2 regions of the Hydrogenophaga sp. T66 genome follow, and region 2 is predicted to be linked to the other one. Evidence: predicted binding sites of a transcription regulator. Region 2 holds the regulator's gene; the other holds the start of a gene.

Region 1 (11,134 bases), on a different contig from region 2:
CAGCCGGCGCGCTTCGGCTTCGCGCCGGCGCTGTCGGTCACGGCCTGGCTGGTGTTGACCGTCTACCTGATCGAGAGTCGCCTGTACCCGCAGTTGCGCGCGCGCTGGACGCTGGCCGTCGTGGGCGCGGCGGCGGTGTTGCTGGCGGTGGCCTTCCCGGGCGCGCAGTACCCGCACGTGCATTCGGGCTGGATGCCGCTGCACTGGGCGCTCGGCATCGCCTCATACGGCTTGATCGCGGCCGCCGTGGGCCACGCGTGGCTGATGCAGCGGGCCGAGGCGGCCATGCGGCGCGGCACCACGTCCGAGGCCGCGATGCCCCTGCTCACGCTGGAACGCCTGACCTTCCGCTTCGTCGGCGCGGGTTTCGTGCTGCTGAGCGCCACGCTGCTGGCCGGCTGGTGGTTCACGAGTTCCCTGAACCACCGCTGGGTCTGGGACCACAAGACGGTGTTTTCGGTGCTGGCCTGGGCCACGATGGGGGTGCTGCTGTGGGGCCGCTGGCGGCTCGGCTGGCGCGGCCGCACCGCGGTGCGCACGCTGTATCTCGGCGCCAGTTTTTTGCTGCTGGGCTATGTCGGCTCGCGCTTCGTGCTCGAAGTGTTGCTGCAGCGGCCGGGTGCCTGAGGAGCCGCGGTGAAGTACCTGCTGGTCCTCGTGGTGGTGCTTGTGGCGGTGTACGTCTGGAAGCAGTCGCGCCGCCGCGACGATGCCCCTGCCCCGCCGCCCCGCCCCCGCGCGGACGCCACGCCGGCCCTGATGGTGGCCTGCCGCCACTGCGGCACCCACCTGCCGCAGGCCGATGCGTTGCCTGGCCAGAGCGGCGCCCACTACTGCAGCGCCGAACACCGGCGCGCCCAGCACGACGACGGGCGCTGACGCCATGGCGCGAGAGGGACGTTCCTCGTTCCAGCCGTCGTGGCACTCGGTGATGGAGCCCGCCGGTCCGCCCAGCGCGGGGGTGTCCCGCGCACCGGCGACCGCGCGCCTGTGGGTCGCCTTCATGCGGGCTCGGCTGGCGGTGGCCGTGGTGCTGCTGTCGCTGCAAGCCTTCGTGGTCTTCACCGGCACCGGCGGTCCGCCCTGGCTGCTCGGTGTGGGCGGCCTGCACGTGGCGGCCTGCCTGGTGATGCTGTGGGTGCCGCCGGGCGGCAGTTCGCGCGGGCGCCAGTGGCGCTGGCTGCTGACCATCGGCGTCGATCTCGCCGTCTTCGCGGTGCTGCAGGGCTGGCAGACCAGCTCCATCAATTTCACCCCGCTGTTCGCCCTGCCCGTGCTGCTGGGGGCGATTCTGGGCCCCCTGATCCTCGGGCTGGCGGCGGCCGCGGCGGCCACGCTGACGATGCTCGCGGACGCCTGGTGGAGCGCGCCGCTGTTCAGCGAAATCAGCACCACGCGCTTCCTGCAGGCCGGTCTGGCCGGCATGGGATTCTTCCTGGTGGCGGTGCTGGCGCACCAGCTGGCCTTGCGGCTCGCGCGCGAGGAGGCGGTGGCCGCCAAAAGCCAGGCCGCCGCCCGCGCGCAGACGCAGGTCAACGAACTGATCATCGACAGCCTGGACATCGGCGTGCTGGTCGTCGATCCGCACGGCGTGGTGCGCAACGCCAATCCCGCGGCCCGGCGCATGCTCATGGGGGAACGTTACCCCGAGGGGGCGCGGCTGCTGCTCTCCGGTCAGGCCGCGTGGGCCCACCTGTCGCTGCTGGTGACCGAGACCTTCGTCAGTGGCCAGCCGCTGACCGGCGAGGCCACGATCGCCCACGAAGACCGGGCGAGCCAGCGCGTGCAGGTGCGAACCCACCTGACACCCACCGAACACCAGCGCGCCGGTCTGTGCGTGTTGTTCCTGGAAGACCAGCGCGAGGTCGAGGCGCGGGTGCGCACCGAGAAACTCGCGGCCATGGGCCGCATGTCCGCCGCCGTGGCCCACGAAATCCGCAATCCCCTGTCCGCCATCACGCAGGCCAACGCCCTGCTGGATGAAGAGGTGCGCGAGCCGGCCCAGAAGCGGCTGACCCAGATGATCGGGCAAAACGCGCAGCGCCTGGCCCGGATCGTCGACGACATCCTCAACGTGGCACGGGCGCAGCCCACCCCCATCGACAGCCGCGTGCCCCCTCTGCCGCTGGACGCGGCCGTGCGGCGTGTGGTCAACGAATGGTCGCGGCAACACCCGCTGGGCAAAGGACTGGCCCTGCACACCCACGCCGCCGATGCCGGCATTGGCTTCGATCCCGACCACCTGCGCCGCCTGCTGGTCAACCTGCTCGACAACGCGGTGCGCTTCGCCAGCGGCGAGGCCGGATCGATCCGCGTCATCACCCAGACCGTCGGCACCGACGAAATCCGCCTGTCGGTGTGGAGCGACGGCGCGCCGCTGGAACCCACCGTGCAGCGGCACCTGTTTGAGCCCTTCTTTTCGTCGGAAAGCCGCTCCAGCGGCCTCGGTCTGTACCTGTGCCGCGAGTTGTGCGAGCGCTATGGCGCGCAGATCGCGTACCGGCGCACGCGGCTCGATCAGCGCGAGGGCAATGAGTTCTACATCACCGCGCCGCTGATGCGTGCCGGCGACGGCCCGCGCAGCGGCCGCGGTGCGCTGGCCACGCAGCACAGCCTGCCGTACGACCAGAGCGACATCCACGCCACGCCCGGCACCATCTTCGACCCCGATCCCAGCCAGCCTGGCACGGCCCCCCGCTGAATCCATGACCTCCGACGCCAGCCCCCGATTGCTCGTCGTCGACGACGAGCCCGACCTGCGCACCTTGTATGAGCTGACCCTGCTGCGCGAAGGCCACGCGGTGCAGAGCGCCGGCGACCTCGGCGAAGCCCGTCGCCTGCTGGCCGCGCAGCGCTTCGACGTGGTCATCACCGACATGCGCCTGCCCGACGGGCTGGGCCTGTCGCTCGTGCGGGAACTGGCCGACCCCACCCGCGGCGAACGCTGCATCGTGATCACCGCCTATGGCTCGGCCGAGAACGCGGTGGAGGCGCTGAAGGCCGGCGCTTTCGACTACCTCACCAAGCCGGTGGACCTCAAGCAGTTGCGCGCCGCCGTGCGCGCCGCGCTGAGCCACCGCCCCACGCCGACGGGCCCCGCCGCGCGGGTCACCCCCGGCTCCGCGCGCGAGGCCTCGTCGGCCCAACCCGCGCCCGGCGGCGACGCCGCGCTGGCCCGCCTGGCCGGCATCTCGCCCGCCATGGAGCAGGTGCGCGGCCGGATCGCCAAGGTCGCCACCAGCATGGCGCCCGTGTTGATCCTGGGCGAGTCCGGCACCGGCAAGGAACTGGTGGCCCGTGCGGTGCACGCCTGCAGCCACCGGCGCGACGGCCCCTTCGTGGCGGTCAATTGCGGTGCCATCCCCGAGCACCTGATCGAAGCCGAGTTCTTCGGCGCGCGCAAGGGCGCCTACACCGGCGCCAGCGCCGACCGCGACGGCTATTTCCAGGCCGCGCGCGGCGGCACGCTGTTCCTCGACGAGATTGGCGACTTGCCACTGGCCATGCAGGCCAAGCTGCTGCGCGCGATCCAGGAGCGACAGGTGCGTGCGCTCGGCGGCGTGCAGGAAGAGTCGGTGGACGTGCGCCTGGTCAGCGCCACCCACCGCGACCTGGCGGCCCTCGTGCAGGCCGGCCAGTTCCGGCAAGACCTGTTCTACCGCCTCAACGTGATTGCGTTGCGCACGCCGCCGCTGCGCGAGCGCCGCGAGGACCTGCCTTTCCTGATCGACGCGCTGTTGCGTCGGCTGTGCGACGACAGTGGCCAGCCGATGCCCACGCTGGGCGCCGATGTGCTGCGCTGGCTGCAGGCGCACCCGCTGCCGGGCAACGTGCGCGAGCTCGAGAACCTGCTGCAGCGCGCGCTCGCGCTGGGCAACGGCGACCGCCTCACCCTGGCGGATTTTGAGGACGCCGGCAGCCCCGGCATCGCCCCGGCCAGCGAGGCCGACGACCCCGACACCGAACCCGTCGGTCTCGACGACCTCGCCCCCGCGCTGCCGTCCGACCTGCAACGCTTTCTGGACGAACAGGAACGCCAGGTGCTGCTGCAGGCGCTGCGCGAGTGTGGCTACAACCGCACCGCCGCCGCCACCCGGCTGGGCCTGAACCTGCGCCAGATGCGCTACCGCATCCAGCGCCTGGGCATCACCATGCCGGGCGAGGGTGACGACGATGAGCGTTGACCCGAGCCCACCGCCGTCGGCCTGGGTGGACGGCTGGCTGCAACGCGCCCGGCGCTGCCCCTCCCCGAACCACGGCCCCCGCCCCGCCGACGCCCGCATCGACCTGATCGTGGTGCACTCGATCAGCCTGCCGCCCGGCGAATACGGCGGCGACGCGATCGAACGCCTCTTCACCAACACGCTCGACTGGGACGCGCACCCCTACCTCAAGACCATCCGCGGCCTGCAGGTGTCGGCGCATTTCCTGATCCGCCGCGACGGTACGCTGATCCAGTTTGTCGACACCGATGCGCGGGCCTGGCACGCCGGCCGTTCCCACTGGGACGGGCGCGACAACCGCAACGACGATTCCATCGGCGTGGAACTGGAAGGTCTGGAGGGCGACCGCTTCGAGCTGGCGCAATACCGCGCCCTGGCCGCCCTGTGCCGCGACCTCGCCCGGCGCCACCCGATCGAGCGCATCGCCGGCCACGAACACATCGCCCCGGGCCGGAAAAACGACCCCGGTCCCGGTTTCGAGTGGGTGCAACTGCAACATGACCTGGGCTGGCCAGCCGGGTGTTTTCCCGAAGTGGTGGCCTCCACCGCGGGTGAACCGCCGCAGCCGGCCTGACACCCCGCCTCGCGACGCGCCAGACACCGTGCGGCCTGCGCGCCCAAATCGGCCCGAAGGCCCCGCCGTTGCTGCGTTTCGGGCCCCGCATCACGCGCCGGCAAGCCCGCCCACGGCGTCGCGCCTGCGGCCCTCACCCGGGGCTTTTTGCCCTGCGAAATGCGCCCGATCGTGGTGCAGCGCAACGACCCCGAAACACTACCGCTAGTGCCTTGTTCCCCCCTGGCACACCAGATATAGTGTGCGCCTGAGATTGCACGCGACCGGTTGGCCCGGGCCCCATGCCCAGCCCGCAGCCCGACCGTCGCCCCTCCAGGCCACAACAAACAACACACAGAGGAACCATGCTGACCGCGTCCATCACCCCTTCGCCTTCCCACGCCGCCGCGATGCCCTCGCCCAGCCTCGGAGGCGCCAGCGCGCCCGCCGTGAGCGCCAGCGCGCTGGCGCACTACCAGATCATCCGCCGCAACGGCGCCGTGGTGCCGTTCGAGCCCAGCAAGATCGCCGTGGCTCTGATGAAGGCCTTCCTGGCGGTGCATGGCACGCAGGGCGCGGCCTCCGCCAGCGTGCGCGAGACCGTGGAGGAACTCACCCAGGCCGTGGTCCGCGCGCTCATGCGCTCGCGCCCGGGCGGTGGCACCTTCCACATCGAAGACGTGCAGGACCAGGTCGAACTCGGCCTGATGCGCGGCAGCCACCACGAAGTCGCCCGCGCCTACGTGCTGTACCGCGAGCGTCGCGCCGCCGAACGCGCCGCGCAGGCCGCCACCACCGCCCAGCCGGCCGAGCCGGTGCTGCACGTGATGGACGGCGGCCAGCGCGTGGCGCTGGACGTGTCGGCCCTCACCCGACTGATCACCGAGGCCTGCGCCGGCCTGGGTGCCGACGTCAAGCCCGAGCCGATCGTGGCCGAGACCAAGCGCAACCTGTACGACGGCGTGCCGATCGACGAGGTGTACAAGGCCGCCATCCTGGCCGCGCGCACGCTGATCGAGAAGGACCCGGACTACACATACGCCACCGCCCGCCTGCTGCTGCACACGATCGTCAAGGAGATCCTGGGCGACGAGGTCCCGCAAGCCGAGATGGGCCAGCGCTACGCCGACTACTTCCCCGGCTTCATCAAGAAGGGCGTGGAAGCCGAGCTGCTGAACCCGGACCTGCTGCAATTCGACCTGGCCCGCCTGGGCGCCGCCCTCAAGCCGGAGCGCGACCTGCAGTTCGACTACCTCGGCCTGCAGACCCTGTACGACCGCTATTTCCTGCACGTGCGCAAGACCCGCATCGAGCTGCCGCAGGCCTTCTTCATGCGTGTGGCCATGGGCCTGGCGCTGGGTGAAATCGACCGCGAAGCGCGCGCGATCGAGTTCTACGAGGTGCTCTCCTCGTTCGACTTCATGTCGTCCACGCCCACGCTGTTCAACAGCGGCACGTTGCGCTCGCAACTCTCCAGCTGCTACCTGACCACGGTGCCGGACGACCTGGACGGGATCTACGAATCCATCAAGGAAAACGCGCTGCTGTCGAAGTTCGCCGGCGGTCTGGGCAACGACTGGACGCGCGTGCGCGCCCTGGGCTCGCACATCAAGGGCACCAACGGCGAGTCGCAGGGCGTGGTTCCGTTCCTGAAGGTGGTCAACGACACCGCGGTGGCCGTCAACCAGGGCGGCAAACGCAAAGGCGCGGTCTGCACCTACCTGGAAACCTGGCACCTGGACATCGAGGAATTCCTCGAACTGCGCAAGAACACGGGCGATGACCGCCGCCGCACCCACGACATGAACACGGCGAACTGGATTCCCGACCTGTTCATGCGCCGCGTGCTGGAAAAAGGCGAGTGGAGCCTGTTCTCCCCGTCCAACGTGCCCGACCTGCACGACAAGTTCGGCGCCGACTTCGAGCGCGCGTACGTGGCCTACGAAGAAAAGGCCGCGCGCGGCGAGATCAAGCCCTACCGCAAGGTGCCGGCCACCGACCTGTGGCGCAAGATGCTGTCGATGCTGTTCGAGACCGGCCATCCCTGGATCACCTTCAAGGATGCCTGCAACGTGCGCTCGCCCCAGCAGCACGCCGGCGTGGTGCACTCGTCCAACCTCTGCACCGAGATCACCCTCAACACCAGCGACGCCGAAACCGCGGTCTGCAACCTCGGCTCGGTCAACTTGCACCGCCACCTCAAGGACGGCGCCAACGGCAAAGAACTCGACCACGCCAAGCTGCAGAAGACGATCACCACCGCGATGCGCATGCTCGACAACGTGATCGACATCAACTACTACGCGGTGAAGAAGGCGCGCGACTCGAACCTGCGCCACCGTCCGGTCGGGCTGGGCATCATGGGCTTCCAGGACGCACTGTACGAACTGCGCGTGCCCTACGCGTCGGAATCCGCCGTCGACTTTGCCGACCGCTCCATGGAAGCCGTCTGCTACTACGCCTACTGGGCGTCCACCGAACTCGCCAAGGAACGCGGCCGCTACAGCAGCTTCAAGGGCTCGCTGTGGGACAAGGGCATCCTGCCGCCCGACACGCTCGACCTGCTGGCGCAGGAACGCGGCGGCTATGTGGACGTGGACCGCTCGCGCAGCCTCGACTGGGACGCGCTGCGTGCCAAGATCGCCCGCGACGGCATGCGCAACTCCAACTGCGTCGCCATCGCGCCGACCGCCACCATCTCCAACATCATCGGCGTGGACGCCTCCATCGAGCCCTGCTTCGGCAACCTCTCGGTGAAGTCCAACCTCTCCGGCGAGTTCACCGTCATCAACAGCTACCTGGTGAAGGACCTCAAGCGCCTGGGTCTGTGGGACGACGTGATGGTCATGGACCTCAAGCACTTCGATGGTTCGCTGCGTCCGATCGACCGCGTGCCCCAGGACATCAAGGCCCTGTACGCCACGGCCTTTGAGGTCGAGCCGGTGTGGCTGGTCGAGGCGGCGGCGCGTCGCCAGAAGTGGATCGATCAGGCGCAGAGCCTGAACATCTACATGGCCGGCGCTTCCGGCAAAAAGCTCGACGAGACCTACAAGCTCGCCTGGCTGCGCGGTCTGAAGACGACCTACTACCTCCGCACCACCTCGGCCACACAGGTCGAAAAGTCGACCGGCCGCACCGGCCAGCTCAACGCCGTGGCCGTGGCGCCTAGTGCGCCCGCCGCATCCGCAGCGGCCGAACCCGCCACCGATGTGAAGTTCTGCGCCATCGACGATCCGGGGTGCGAAGCCTGCCAGTGAACGCGCGCTGAGGTCCGGGGCGATGCGACACCGCAACACAACGCCCCGCCCCGCGCGCGCGCGGCTTTGCATTTCATGCCGACACTTTGATAATCCACCGAATTGGACAAGCCACCATGCTGACCTGGGAAGACAACGTCACACCCGTCTCGAAGCCCTCGCTGAGCCCCCGGCCGACGCCGACCCCGGGCCTGCAGACCTCACCGGTTGGTGAGCGCGCCCCCGTCACCCCGACGATTCCCCAACCCGCGGCCTCCGTGGCGCCGACGCCGGCAGCCGCGGACGAGCACCGCCGCATCAACGTCGCGGACAAACGCATCATCAACGGCCAGACCGACGTCAACCAGCTGGTGCCGTTCAAGTACAAGTGGGCGTGGGAGAAGTACCTCGCCACCTGCGCCAACCACTGGATGCCGCAGGAAGTGAACATGAGCCGCGACATCGCGCTCTGGAAAGACCCGAACGGCCTGACCGAAGACGAGCGCCGCATCGTCAAGCGCAACCTCGGCTTCTTCGTCACCGCCGACTCGCTGGCAGCCAACAACATCACGCTGGGTACCTACCGTCACATCACTGCCCCCGAATGCCGCCAGTTCCTGCTGCGCCAGGCCTTCGAGGAAGCGATCCACACGCACGCCTACCAGTACATCGTGGAGTCGCTGGGCCTCGATGAAGGCGAGATCTTCAACGCCTACAACGAAGTCCAGTCCATCCGCGACAAGGACGAGTTCCTGATCCCGTTCATCGACGCGATCATGGACCCGAACTTCCACACCGGCACGCCCGAGAACGACCAGAAGCTGCTCAAGAGCCTGATCGTTTTTGCGTGCCTGATGGAAGGCCTGTTCTTCTACGTCGGCTTCACGCAGATCCTGGCGCTGGGCCGGCAGAACAAGATGACGGGCGCCGCCGAGCAGTACCAGTACATCCTGCGCGACGAATCGATGCACTGCAATTTCGGCATCGACCTGATCAACGCGATCAAGCTGGAGAACCCGCTGCTGTGGACGCCGCAATTCAAGGCCGAGATCAAGGAGCTGTTCCTCAAGGCCGTTGAGCTCGAGTACCGCTACGCCGAAGACACGATGCCGCGCGGCGTGCTGGGCCTCAACGCCTCGATGTTCAAGGGTTACCTGCGCTACATCGCCAACCGCCGCGCCACGCAGATCGGCCTGGAGCCGCTCTTCCCCAACGAAGAGAACCCCTTCCCCTGGATGAGCGAGATGATCGATCTCAAGAAGGAGCGCAACTTCTTTGAGACGCGGGTCATCGAGTACCAGACCGGCGGCGCACTGTCCTGGGACTGACCGGCCCGGGCCCGCATTGCCTTCACCGACATGACGATCGACACACCAGCAACCCGCAACCGGCGCGATGGCGCGGCTGATGGGCGGCTGTCACCGGATTCAACCCCGTGGGGTCCTTTGTGGATGCATCCGCACGACCCCAGGCGGTTGAATCACTTCGCCGGACGCGATACCCCGGCTGAAGTGCTTCTTGCAACTTGATCAAGGAGAAAACAATGGCAACTGCGAAGAAAGCCCCGGCCAAGAAGGCCGCGCCGGCGAAGAAAGCCGCGCCGGCGAAGAAGGCCGCTCCGGCGAAGAAAGCCGCTCCGGCGAAGAAAGCCGCCCCGGCGAAGAAAGCCGCTCCGGCGAAGAAAGCCGCTCCGGCGAAGAAAGCCGCTCCGGCGAAGAAAGCCGCTCCGGCGAAGAAAGCCGCTCCGGCGAAGAAAGCCGCTCCGGCGAAGAAAGCCGCTCCGGCGAAGAAAGCCGCTCCGGCGAAGAAAGCCGCTCCGGCGAAGAAAGCCGCTCCGGCGAAGAAAGCCGCTCCGGCGAAGAAAGCCGCTCCGGCGAAGAAAGCCGCTCCGGCGAAGAAAGCCGCTCCGGCGAAGAAAGCCGCTCCGGCGAAGAAAGCCGCTCCGGCGAAGAAAGCCGCTCCGGCGAAGAAAGCCGCTCCGGCGAAGAAAGCCGCTCCGGCGAAGAAAGCCGCTCCGGCGAAGAAAGCCGCTCCGGCGAAGAAAGCCGCTCCGGCGAAGAAAGCCGCTCCGGCGAAGAAAGCCGCTCCGGCGAAGAAAGCCGCTCCGGCGAAGAAAGCCGCTCCGGCGAAGAAAGCCGCTCCGGCGAAGAAAGCCGCTCCGGCGAAGAAAGCCGCTCCGGCGAAGAAAGCCGCTCCGGCGAAGAAAGCCGCTCCGGCGAAGAAAGCCGCTCCGGCGAAGAAAGCCGCTCCGGCGAAGAAAGCCGCTCCGGCGAAGAAAGCCGCTCCGGCGAAGAAAGCCGCTCCGGCGAAGAAAGCCGCTCCGGCGAAGAAAGCCGCTCCGGCGAAGAAAGCCGCTCCGGCGAAGAAAGCCGCTCCGGCGAAGAAAGCCGCTCCGGCGAAGAAAGCCGCTCCGGCGAAGAAAGCCGCTCCGGCGAAGAAAGCCGCTCCGGCGAAGAAAGCCGCCCCGGCGAAGAAAGCCGCTCCGGCGAAGAAAGCCGCCCCGGCGAAGAAAGCTGCCCCGGCCAAGAAAGCCGCCCCCGCGAAGAAGGCAGCCCCCGCAAAAAAAGCTGAGCCGGCCAAGAAGCCGGCTGCCCCTGCTCCCGCGGCTGCTCCCGCCGCCCAGACCAAGCTGAACCCGCAGGCCGCCTGGCCGTTCCCGACGTCCAGCAAGCCCTGATCCTGTCGGATCACCGGTCTGATGAAAACCCGGCGCGAAAGCGTCGGGTTTTTTTATGGACGCGTGGGCAAGGGGCCGGTGTCAGCTGAGGGTCGGTGCGGTGTAGTTCTGCGGACCGCTGACCGCAATCTTGGCGGCGCCCAGGCGGTTGCCCGCTTGCGCGCAACGCACCAGGTCCCACCCGCGGGACAGCCCGTGCAGCAGTGCAGCGCGAAAAGCGTCGCCGCAGCCCGTGGGATCCACCACCGCGGCCGCGCGCTCGCCGGCCACCGGCGTGCGCTGACCAGACGCATACACGTCAGCGCCGTGCTCGCCCAGCGTGACGACGAGGCCTCCGGCGACACGCGCGGCGATCTCCTCCAGCGTCCAGCCCGTGCGGTCGCTGAGCATGCGGGCTTCGTAGTCGTTGACCGCCACCCAGCGGGCCAGACCGATGAAGTGGCGC
Region 2 (11,134 bases):
AGGCGCTCGCGGCCGGTGGCGTCGAGGTCGGCGGTGCCGGCCGGAAACGCCACCTGGCTGAGCTCCGGTCCGCCGCCGCCCAAGGCGGAGGCGATCAGCGAGAACGGGGCGGTGATCGCCTTGCCGATCAGGTTGAAGATGACTTTGACGATCACCGGACCGAGCCGGAACTGCGGGTCGTTGAGCGAGCCGCTGATGGGCAGGTTGATGTCGATCACGCCGTCACGGTCGGCCAGCAGGGCCACGGCCAGCTTGACCGGCAGGTTCGGCGCGTTGCTGCCTTCGATGCGCTCGCCGAAGGTGAGTTGGTTGAGCACGATCTGGTTGCTCGCGTTGAGCTGACCGTCCGGGTCGACGCGGTAGGCCAGATCGACGCTGAGCTTGCCGCGCTCAATGCCGTAACCGGCGTACTTCGCGCTGTAGGGCGACAGCGGCGGCAGCTCCAGGTTGCGCACCTGCGCCTTGATATCCAGCGCCAGCGGCCGGGCCAGCGGGTTGAGGCGTCCGCCGATGTCGAGCGCCGCCGTGCCTTCGGCGCGCCCCTTGAGCGACAGGTCGGCCAGCGCCGGCGGCTCACCGGGGGCGGCCGGCTGGCTGGCGAAGGCGCTGAGCGTGCCGGTCAGTTCGCTCAGGTTGGCGGTGTAGTTGGGCTGGATGAAGCGATCGGAGAAGCGCACCCGGCCGTTGACGAGGCTGACCGGACCGAAACGGATGTCGGGAGCGGCGCCGGCCACCGGGGACGGCGCGGCGGGCGCCGCCGTGGCAGCGGCAGTGGCCTTGGTGACGGCAGGGGCGGCCGGGCTGACGGCGGCCGTCGCCGGGCCGGCGTCGGCGGCGGGGGCCGGCGACCCCGGCGTGGCGGCCGGGCGGACCAGATTCTGCAGGTTGATGCGGCCCTGCTCGTCGATGAGCACGCGGGCGAAGTAATCGCTCAGCGCGGTTTCCGCCACCGACAGGCGCAGCGGCTGGCCGGGTTGGGCGCGGGTCTTCAGACCGCGCATCTGCAACGACTTCCACGACAGCAACTCTTCCGCGGGTTCGCGGGTGTGGGCGAGCAGGTCTTCGATGGCGAGGTCGAGGGCCGCGTCGTGGCGCAGTCCGTCGGGGCCGAGCTCCAGCTCCACGGTGCCGCGCGCGCTGGCGTCGGCGCGCAGCAGTTCGAGGTTCAGGCGCTCGCTCACGTACGGCTCGAGCGCGTGCAGCGGAAACCGGTCGACCTGCACCCGCTGGCGCAGGCGCAGCGGCGATGCGGGGCCGGGAGGCTGCACCGTGCCCTCCAGACGCAGGCGGCCGGGATCGCCACCGCGGGCCCCCGCCACGCGCGCCTGCAGCGACACCGTGGCGGCGACCGGGCGGTCGGCCAAAGGCTGCAAGTCCTGCGCCTTCAACGACAGCGCCGACACCCGCAGGCTCACCGGCCGGGCGGGCTGTCGGTCATCGAAGCCCAGCTGGGGCGCGTCCAGCGTGAATTCGCGCACCCCCACGCGCCACGGCGGCGCCGTTTCGCCCGTCGGCGGGTCACCGCCGCCATCGGCCGCCGCGCGCCACCAGTCCTGGGCCATCCAGCGGCCGGCGCTGTCGCGCTGCACGGCGGTGCGCAAACCGGCCACAGAAAGCTGCCCCAGCGAGACGTCGCGACCGACGAGGTCCACCCGGGCGTCGCTCAGCGCGATCCGGTCGGCGGCGAGAAGCGGCTGGCGGTTCGGGCCCAGCCGGAGGGACTGCACCTCCAGCGTCCGGGCCTGCACCGACAGCACCGGTGACTCCGGCGACAGCGGCGCTGGTGCCTCGCTGCCGCCTCGGCCCGCCCGCCAGCGCAGCGCCACGTCGCCGGCCATCCGGGCGTCGAGCGCCGGCACCAGCCGGGTGGCGAGGTACGGGGCGTAGGGCGCGGGCACGAGGTCGCGCCAGCTCAGGTCGAGTTCGGCCTCGCGGTCGCTGGCGCGGCCCTGCCCACGGACGGCGGCGTCGGCGACGCGGGCCTCCAGCGACACGGCCGCGGGTTCCGTCATCGGCCACCGCAGCGCCTGCACGGACAGCGCGATGTCCCGCACCGGCACGGCCGCGGCCGGCCGGATGGCCTCGTCCCGCCAATCCACGCGGCCGTCGGTCACGGCCAGCGACGCCAGCGTGGCCTGCCAGGCCGGAACGGCGGGCGGGGTGGACGTCGGGCTGACCGGCCGGGGCGGCGCGATGGCCGCCGCGTGGCGCTGCCAGTTCAACCGGCCCTGGGCATCCCGGGCGACCGCGAGGCTGACTCCGTCGAGCGTCACGGCCCCGACGCTGGCGCGGCGCGCCAGCGGCTCGATTCGATCGAGCACCACGGACAGCCGTCGCCACCCGAGCACCGGAGGCGCACCCGGGGCGACGCCGGCCTCGTCGATCGCCAGTCCATCGAGGGACACGGTGCCGCTGAGGGCCACCTGAGGCGTCTCGCGCTGCTCAAAGGCCAGGCGAAGATCGGCGTCCAGAACACCCGCGCGCAGGCGCAGCGGCCAGGCCGCCGGCCAGTAAGCCTGGTAGCGAGCCAGGTCCACGCCCTGCAGCCGCAGGCGGGCCTCGGTGCGGTGGCTGTCGTCGAACGGCAGCGTGGTGGCCTCGGTGTCGAAGCGGTCACCGTTGAGATCGAACGCGAGCCGCGGCTCGGTGGTGACCGTGCGGCGCGAAGGCAGGTTGCTCAGGAAGGGCACCGTGAGCGTCAGATCGCTGAGCCGATGCACCGTGGCGGCCGGGCGGTCGTCCACGGTGATCTCGCCGCCCGTCAGCGCCATATTAAATAGCGCGAACCGCAGCGGTTCTCCTGGGGGCGGCGCGTCGGCGGGCGGCGCCAGGCGGGCCAGCACGTCGTCCACATCCCAGCGCCCCTCGCCCAGGTGGGCCAGGCGCAGGCGCGGCGCGGTGAGCGTGAGGCCGTCGACCACCGGGCCACCGCGCAACAGCGACGACAGTTCTGCGTCCACCCACAGGCGTTCCAGGCTGAACTGGTCGGCGGTGCCGTCGGCCGTGGACACCCGCAAACCCTCCAGGCCCAGCGACATCGACCACGGCCGCACGATCACGCGCTCCACCGACACTGCACGCCCCAGCCGCTCGCCCGCCAGGCGCTCGAGCTGCCACTTCACCACCGGTGGCATCGCCAGCCACAACAGGACCCACAAGCCCAGAACCGAGAGCACCAGGGCGCGCCAGCGCCGCCGCCAGGGCGTGGCGCCCCAAGCGCGCCAGCCGGCGGACAGAGAAGTCAAAAGGGTGTCAGCCATGGCGAGAGTGTCGCCGAGGACCAGACGCACGGCATGGGAATCCCACCAACAAGAAGCCCCGGCGGGCCAGGGCCTGCCGGGGCGGGTGACGGTGCGACAGGAGCACGACCGTCGGGGTGGGCCTGCCGGGAGAGTCGCGTCCCGGTGGCCACGGGGGCAAGGTATTGCCCCCAAGGGGGCTGGCTGGGCGGCTGCACCGCCGGGGCCAGCAAACGCCGACTTCAAGCCGGCGATGCCAGCGTACGCCCGCCACCGCAGGCGATCAAGGGGTTGCCCGCCGGGCGGTCATGAATGTTTTCGATGGACAGACGGCCCACCATGAACACCGTGAAAAACGCCGCAATCGACCATCAACGGTGGTCCCAACCCGACGAACGGCAAAAGCATCCCCACACGCCCGGACAGACGGTGAACCCGCCGGAAACCCGCATGAACACTGGGCTGGCGCGCTACAGGCGACGTTCCAAACGGGGCTGAACAGCGTTTTGTTCAGATCGATAGGTAATAAAAAGAAGCCACTTAAACATTGACTCGATATGTTTGCCTGCCTACCATTCGCCCCGCTTTGCCCGTGAGGGTAAACCCCAGCCGCTGCCGTGAACGGCCACGGCGGACCCGCAGCACTGCGGTGATCCGCCGATAGCGACCCAATCCAACGGGACCGATGCTCGCACCGGCCCCGCCATGAAAGGAAGCGACCATGACCGCGAAAACGACCGCGCCACAGAAGAGCACGTCCAGTGCCTTGGCCGCCCTGAAGACCGCGTCGAGCGACGTGTACCGGGGATTCATTGAGATCACGCACAACAGCCTCGCGCTGCTCGGCACCGCCCTGGCGGTGGCCGTGCTCGTGCTGGGCTTCCGTGCCGACCTGCGCGCCAGCGCCGAGCAACAGCTGCTCGGCTGGCTGCTGGAGCGCCAGGAGGCCGCGCAGGAGCCGGTAGCCATCGCCGCCGAACCCACCGCGGTGGACCGCGTCACGGCGCAGCCGGTGGCCGAGCTGCCGGCCGACCAGGCCAAGGTGACGCAGTGGCTGAGCCGCAAATACCGCGTGGCGCCCGAGCCGCTGGCCGCGCTGGTGGCCGAGGCCTTCGACATCGGCGCCCGCGTCAACCTCGACCCGACGCTGATCCTGGCCGTGATGGCGGTGGAATCTCGCTTCAACCCGTTCGCCCAGAGCCCGGTGGGCGCGCAGGGGCTGATGCAGGTGCTGACACGGGTGCACACCGAGAAGTACGAGGACTTTGGCGGCCACATGGCGGCCTTCGACCCGGTGGCCAACCTCCGCGTGGGCGTGCAGGTGCTCAAGGAAGCGGTGCAGCGCGCCGGTTCGATCGAGGGCGGGCTGCGGCTGTACGTGGGCGCGGTGTCCACCGACGGCAGCTGGTACATCGACAAGGTGCTCGCCGAGCATGCGCGCATCCAGAGCGTGGCGCTGGGCCGTGCGGTGCCCCGACCGGTGCCCACGCCGGTGCCGGTGCCGCCCACGGCAACGCCCATCCCGGTGATCCAGCCCGCGGCCAAGCCGACGGAGGCTGAGCTGGAGGCGGTGGTCCCCGCCACCGCACCGCCCGCCCCCACCTCCCTGCCCTCCTGAGCAGGCGCCGGGGACTTCGCCGACCGACGGCAGGGCTCAGGCTAAAATCCCACCCGTGCGCAACTGGCGATAGGCCGCCATCCCCCGGGATCGGCGGCTGACGTGGCCCCCCGCTCGACCCTCTGGTCGTCGGGACAACCACTGGGAAGCGCACCGCCTGAGCCGCTGGCCGGGCGTTCAGCCGTTCGCCTGGGCAGCCCTTGTCAACGCGCAAGGATTCACGTCTCACAGGACTGCCATGTACGACCGCCGCACCCTCATCGAACAGACCGACCCCGAGTTGTGGGCCGCCATCCAGGCCGAAAACGCGCGCCAGGAGCACCACATCGAGCTGATCGCCAGCGAAAACTACGCTTCGCCCGCCGTGATGGCCGCGCAAGGCACCCAGCTGACCAACAAATACGCCGAGGGTTACCCCGGCAAGCGCTACTACGGTGGGTGCGAAAACGTCGACATCGCCGAGCAGCTCGCCATTGACCGCGTCAAGCAGCTCTTCGGCGCCGACGCCGCCAACGTGCAGCCGCACTGCGGCGCTTCCGCCAACGAAGCGGTGTTCCTCGCCTTCCTCAAGCCGGGCGACACCATCATGGGCATGAGCCTGGCCGAAGGCGGCCACCTGACCCATGGCATGCCGCTGAACATGTCGGGCAAGTGGTTCAACGTGGTCAGCTACGGCCTGGACAAGCACGAGGCGATCGACTACGACGCCATGGAAGCCAAGGCGCGCGAGCACAAACCCAAACTGATCGTCGCCGGTGCCTCGGCCTACTCGCTGCACATCGACTGGGCCCGCTTTGCCAAGGTGGCGCAGGAGGTGGGCGCGATCTTCATGGTGGACATGGCGCACTACGCTGGCCTGATCGCCGCCGGCGTGTACCCCAACCCGGTGCCGCACGCCGATGTGGTGACCTCCACCACCCACAAGAGCCTGCGCGGCCCGCGCGGCGGCATCATCCTAATGAAGGCCCAGCACGAGAAGGCCATCAACAGCGCCATCTTCCCCGGCCTGCAGGGCGGTCCGCTGATGCACGTCATCGCCGCCAAGGCGGTGGCCTTCAAAGAAGCGCTGAGCCCGGCGTTCAAGGCCTACCAGCAACAGGTGGTGAAGAACGCCCAGATCGTCGCCGAGACGCTCACGCAGCGTGGCCTGCGCATCGTCAGCGGCCGCACGGAAAGCCACGTCATGCTGGTGGACCTGCGCGCCAAGGGCATCACCGGCAAGGAAGCCGAGGCCGTGCTGGGCGCCGCCCACATGACCATCAACAAGAACGCGATCCCCAACGACCCGGAAAAACCGATGGTCACCAGCGGCGTGCGCATCGGCACGCCCGCGATGACCACGCGCGGCTTCAAGGACGAGGAAGCCCGCATCACCGCGCACCTGATCGCCGACGTGCTGGACAACCCGCGCGACCCGGCCAACATCGAGGCCGTGCGGGCCAAGGTCAACGCCCTGACCGCGCGCTTCCCGGTCTACCGCTGATGGCTGGGCGGGCGGCGCTCCGAACCGCGCCCGCCCGCTCTGCTCGCCACGCGCCATGAAGTGTCCCTTTTGCGGTCATCTGGAAACCCAGGTCGTGGAGACCCGGGTGTCGGAGGACGCTGACTTCATCCGGCGCCGGCGCCAGTGTGGCCACTGCGAGAAGCGCTTCACCACCTACGAGCGCCCTGAGGTGAGTTTTCCGGCGGTGGTGAAAAAGGACGGCCGCCGCGTCGACTACATCCCCGGCAAGCTGCGCGCCTCGTTCGCGCTGGCGCTGCGCAAGCGCCCGGTGAGCACCGAGCAGGTCGACGCCGCCATCGAGCGGATTGAAGAAAAGCTCCTCAACCTCGGCGCCCGCGAGGTGCCGGCCTCGCGCCTGGGTGAGATGGTCATGCGCGAGCTGCGCAAACTCGACAAGGTGGCCTACATCCGCTTCGCCAGCGTCTACCGCAGCTTCGAAGACATCGACGAGTTCCGGGCGCTGGTGGACGAGGTCAAGCGGTGAGCCGCACACTCAAGGACAAACACCCGTCCTGAGCGAACTCACCGCAGCACGGCCCGAGGCGGTCAAACTGACCTCACGGCCTTGGCGATCGGCTGTTCTCGGCTGCGGACACAGACGGAAACTCGCGACCGTGGCTCCCACGCCCACCGCCTGAAACTCCACCATCCCCGGTGGCCCCTCCAGGGAGATACCCGCGGGTAGCGCCGCCTGCACCAGGATCACGGAATTGGAGCCGGGGTGCAGCACGATCCAGCCCTGCTCCCACCCGCCAGAAGCGGCGCATGTTGCGCCATCGACCGAGCGGCAAAGCCGCACCATGTCATTTCGCTTGATGGCTTCGCTGCGCCCGAGCTGAATCGACGCCAACAGGGTGTTGGCCAGGCTGGTCAGGCGCTGGCCAATGATCACGTTGCGAAAGCTCGGTGCCGCCAGCGCGAGCAAGACAGCCACGAGGGACACCGTCACCATCAACTCAATCAGCGTAAAGCCCCTGGACCGAGCCATGAAAGTGCCGCCTGATCCGGACCACGACATACCTGCGTTCACTGCCGGAGGAACCAGAAAACGCGGTTCAGCGGCTTCACCGAGGTGGACGGCTCCGGAGCCACCTGACTTTCCAGCGGCGATTCGGTGCGGCAGCCAATGCAAAACGAGACCACACGCCCATCTTCCAGCTTGACTTGGCCCCCAACCGGCGAAGGTGGCAGACCTCCGCCCGCGACCTCGCCGTAGGGCAGCGCTTCATTCGAGGCGCTGAACGCATTGAGGTAGTTGATGTTGTACACGCGGGTGGTGCCGAGGTTGGCTCGGCACGTTTCGGCATTGACCAAGGGCGCTTGGCTCGTGCTGAAAGTGGTCACGCCAAAGAGCGTCAACGCCGAGGTGACCACCTGCTCGCCCGAGGTCAGACCGAGGTACCACCCTTTCTTCGCCGACAGGGCGGCGTCGGTGGGCTTGATACCGGCTGTGATCGGTGCGAGTGAGTCGCGGCACAGCAGCGCGTTCCCGAGTCCGCAGCCTGCGGCCGTGGCCTCGGCATCCAGCCAGGAGGCATCACCCGGCCGGTCCTGCAGCATGAAGAAATGATTGGCCACGGCGCGCGTGGCCGCCGAGTCGGCCGTGGGCTTCTCGCGATCACCCGAACCGAGCAGGATGCTGTAAGTCACACCGTCATCGGCCGTGACCACGCTGGGCGCGAACATGAACTTCCGGGTTGAGGGGCGGAAGGAGCAATCACCTTCCGCGGGGTCGTCACAACCCAGCGCCGCAATCTTGCGGATCGTCCAAGCCGCCGACGCTCCAGCAAATCGCAACCGATACACGTTGCCGCCCAGATCAGCGGCATAACCCATGGTCACCCGGCCGGCGCCGTCCCGCACGAGGGTGACATCACCGATCACCGCACGGTCGGTGTCGAAGGCCTTCACGAGCGTACCGGCCACGGCATCGATCACATAGATCTTGTTGCCCTTGCTGGCTGCGGTGCAGCTGTGGTTCCGACGAGTCGTCACGCCAGCCACGGTGGTGATGGAATCGGTGTCTTCACATCGGTCATACCCCCCACCCGCGATCACCAGAGGGCTCGCGGTGGAGTACCCCTCGACGATCATGGGCTTCAGGGAAGACCAGGTTTGCCCCAAGCCGGAGAAGCCGGTCGAACATCCGGTGTCATTGCCGAGGTTGGGACAACCCCACCGCCACAGCAAGCTCGGCGACAGCGGATTGGTGACATCAAACGCGTAGATCACCCGCCCTCCACGGCGCAGGGTGACGAAGAGCAGCTTGCGCGGCGTGCCGGCCACGGTACCCTGGTAGGCGGTGATGGCGCCGTCCACCCCGTAATCCTTGGGAGCCCGGTTGGCGTCAGGCGCGCCGGGCAAGGTGATCGACGGCGCGTTGTCATAGAGACGCTTGATACGGCCGTAGAACTCCGGCGGCAGGAATGTCCACAACTCCGCGCCAGCGGCCACGGTGGCGCCACCCAGGGTTTGCGTCGCTCCTTGGCTGCCCGCGACTGCGCGCAGCATGCCGTCATTGCCACCATAGAAGACGACCACACTGGGCTGGTCGTCGGTGCCGTAGTTGACGGCCACAGGCCGGGAGTGGACGACATCGCCGTGAACGGAGGGGCGCATGGCGGTGATGGGCTTGACCAGCTCTGCATCGCCGTTGCGGTCGTTGAGGCCACGAGCCCAGTTGATGAGATTGGTCCGCTGGGCGGCGCCGCTCGCGCCCAGCAGCGAAGCCGTCACCGCGGTGTTGGCGTCATCGAACGAGGTCAGCGTGGTACAGGCATCGCCGGGGGCGCACGTGCGCACCACCCGGTTGGCGGGTGCCAACTGGCGGAGCCAGTGGGCCTGGGCGCCTTTCTCCACGATGTTGCCGTCTGGGGAGTTGGACACCTCAGTGGCGGGGGAGCAATCGCCGCGGGGTTGCTCGGACCAGTAATCGTCGGCTGTCGCTGGGGTCCAGAAGGACCGCGCGCAACCCGAAATGAAGCCGGTCTGCGGGTTGATGGCCGGGGTGCCGGTAGCGTCGACCGTGCGCAACTGGTTGTCGATCATGGCCAGCCGGTACTGTTTGAGATTCCCGTACCAGCGCGGCCTGAAATTCTCGTCAGGCCGGAACTGCCCCACGAAGACCTGGTTCAGATAAGAACCTTGGGTGTTGACGCTGACTGGAAGACTGACGGACGCGAATGCCGTGTTGACGGCGATGATGCTGTTAATCGCGGTGCTGAAGGCTGCGTTCAGCTCGTTGAAGTTGTTGGTGGGGAAGTAACCACCACCACCCACCTCCTGAGACCCGAGCTTCTCCAGGTGAGCAGCGTACTCCGCGTTGCAGGTGGGACCCAGTACACCGATGCTGTAGGTGTTGGTCCCTTGTGCCCGCAGGTAGGCCGCCCAGTTCAGCGCGTAAGCGCCCCGCCCTTCTGCGGTCTCCAGCACCACATTGCTGGCGCTGCAGCTGGTGCGGAGACTGCCGGTGATGGACTGGCGCTGCTTGTCCGTGGCTGGCGGGGACGCGTTTTTCAACGCGGTGGCGCTTTGCCCGAACAGCGGCAGCCTGGGGCTGTTGGCCTCGTTGGTGAGATCGCCCGGGGCGTTGTTGTTGCGGTAGGCGTTGCCGACGAAGATGATGCTCTTGCCGCCACACTGCGAGGGCGGCGCCACATTCGCGTAATTGCGCCCGGACACCCCCGTTCGCCCATTCAGGTAGGCCCAGGCCTCCTGCATCACCGCGCCATTGGCCGAGTTGTTGCTCGTGATCACGTAGTTGGCACCGTAAGCCGCGGTGGATTTCGCCCACTTTCGAATCCATTCGAGCACGCGGGGTGCGTTGGTGGCGTTAAACCGTGTGAACGGGAGCATCAAGCATCCCCCGGTGTTGCCAACGCAGCTCTGGGAAAAACTGTCGCTGGCTGCGTTGTAGGAACGCATGCCGGTGGCGTTGAAGCCCATCACCGCGATGTTGAACTCCGCCGCCCGCGCATTGGCCGCGCGGGCCGAGGCGGCGTCGGATTGCAGCTTCTTCAGCGCGCTGTACAAGGCGCACTGCTCAACAGCGGCCGCCGTGCCATCCAGCGCGGTCGGATGCGCTCCCGCACCAGAGGTATCCACCGCCCCGGTGGTTGGGTGGATGCTGCATCGCAGGCCCACCACGTTGGCCGCGAAGTTGGCACCGTTGTCCAACACCATGACGATGTTGGCGACGCCCCCCTCCGATCCTGCGCCAGCGGCAAAAATGTCAATGTCTTCCGCCCACAGGGCGGGTGAAGTGATGAGCAACGACGCGCCCAGCAGGACCAATGAAGCGCGGTAAGAGTTATTTCGGATCACGGAGGTCTCCCAGAGCTCAGGGTGGAATGGGTCCGCAGCGGGCGACCCGGTCGGACTGCGACAGACGACGTCGCACCCCCTGCCGGAGTTCAAGGGCTGTGCCTGTCGCAGCGTCGTTGACGACCGCGGTCAATTCGAAATCGACATCCCAGGTGCTTTCGGTGGAAATGGCAGGCTGGAACTCGACATCGCTGGGCGGCGGTGGTGCAGCACGGACTGCACGCAAGCACACGGGCTCGGCAACCTGAACCACGTAGCTGATGGGCTGGGTGTTGTCGTTGTTGAATGACACCGTCGTTTGATAGCCGCCTGGCGCGGCCGCGGTAAACACCTCGGCCGTGCTGATGAGCTGCTCCATGTAGCGGTTGGCCGCGGCGATGGCTTCACTGCGCGACTGCTCGTTGCCGACCGCCTTGGCGTTGGTCAGGCTCAGGGTGGATGCACTCACCA

The links. Region 2 encodes NrdR, which represses ribonucleotide reductase genes. Its sites were predicted from a motif close to CACNANATNTNGTG; they were not measured.
Region 1: the regulator NrdR is predicted to act here: its motif matches at 5,026-5,039, upstream of AC2D80_RS10520 (ribonucleoside-diphosphate reductase subunit alpha).

Annotation. Positions count from the first base shown of each region.
Region 1 covers NZ_JBXVVX010000002.1:316,132-327,265, forward strand. The annotation lists gene AC2D80_RS10495 (cytochrome C assembly family protein) at 1-627, shown strand, start outside; gene AC2D80_RS10500 (PP0621 family protein) at 637-879, shown strand; gene AC2D80_RS10505 (sensor histidine kinase) at 884-2,701, shown strand; gene AC2D80_RS10510 (sigma-54-dependent transcriptional regulator) at 2,706-4,184, shown strand; gene ampD (1,6-anhydro-N-acetylmuramyl-L-alanine amidase AmpD) at 4,174-4,797, shown strand; gene AC2D80_RS10520 (ribonucleoside-diphosphate reductase subunit alpha) at 5,187-8,033, shown strand; gene AC2D80_RS10525 (ribonucleotide-diphosphate reductase subunit beta) at 8,150-9,340, shown strand; gene AC2D80_RS10530 (hypothetical protein) at 9,531-10,583, shown strand; gene AC2D80_RS10535 (carbohydrate kinase family protein) at 10,771-11,134, opposite strand, start outside.
Region 2 covers NZ_JBXVVX010000001.1:1,000,553-1,011,686, reverse strand. The annotation lists gene AC2D80_RS04730 (DUF748 domain-containing protein) at 1-3,260, opposite strand, end outside; gene AC2D80_RS04725 (hypothetical protein) at 3,579-3,737, shown strand; gene AC2D80_RS04720 (transglycosylase SLT domain-containing protein) at 3,961-4,857, shown strand; gene glyA (serine hydroxymethyltransferase) at 5,096-6,340, shown strand; gene nrdR (transcriptional regulator NrdR) at 6,396-6,845, shown strand; gene AC2D80_RS04705 (GspH/FimT family pseudopilin) at 6,855-7,349, opposite strand; gene AC2D80_RS04700 (pilus assembly protein) at 7,388-10,684, opposite strand; gene AC2D80_RS04695 (pilus assembly PilX family protein) at 10,701-11,134, opposite strand, start outside.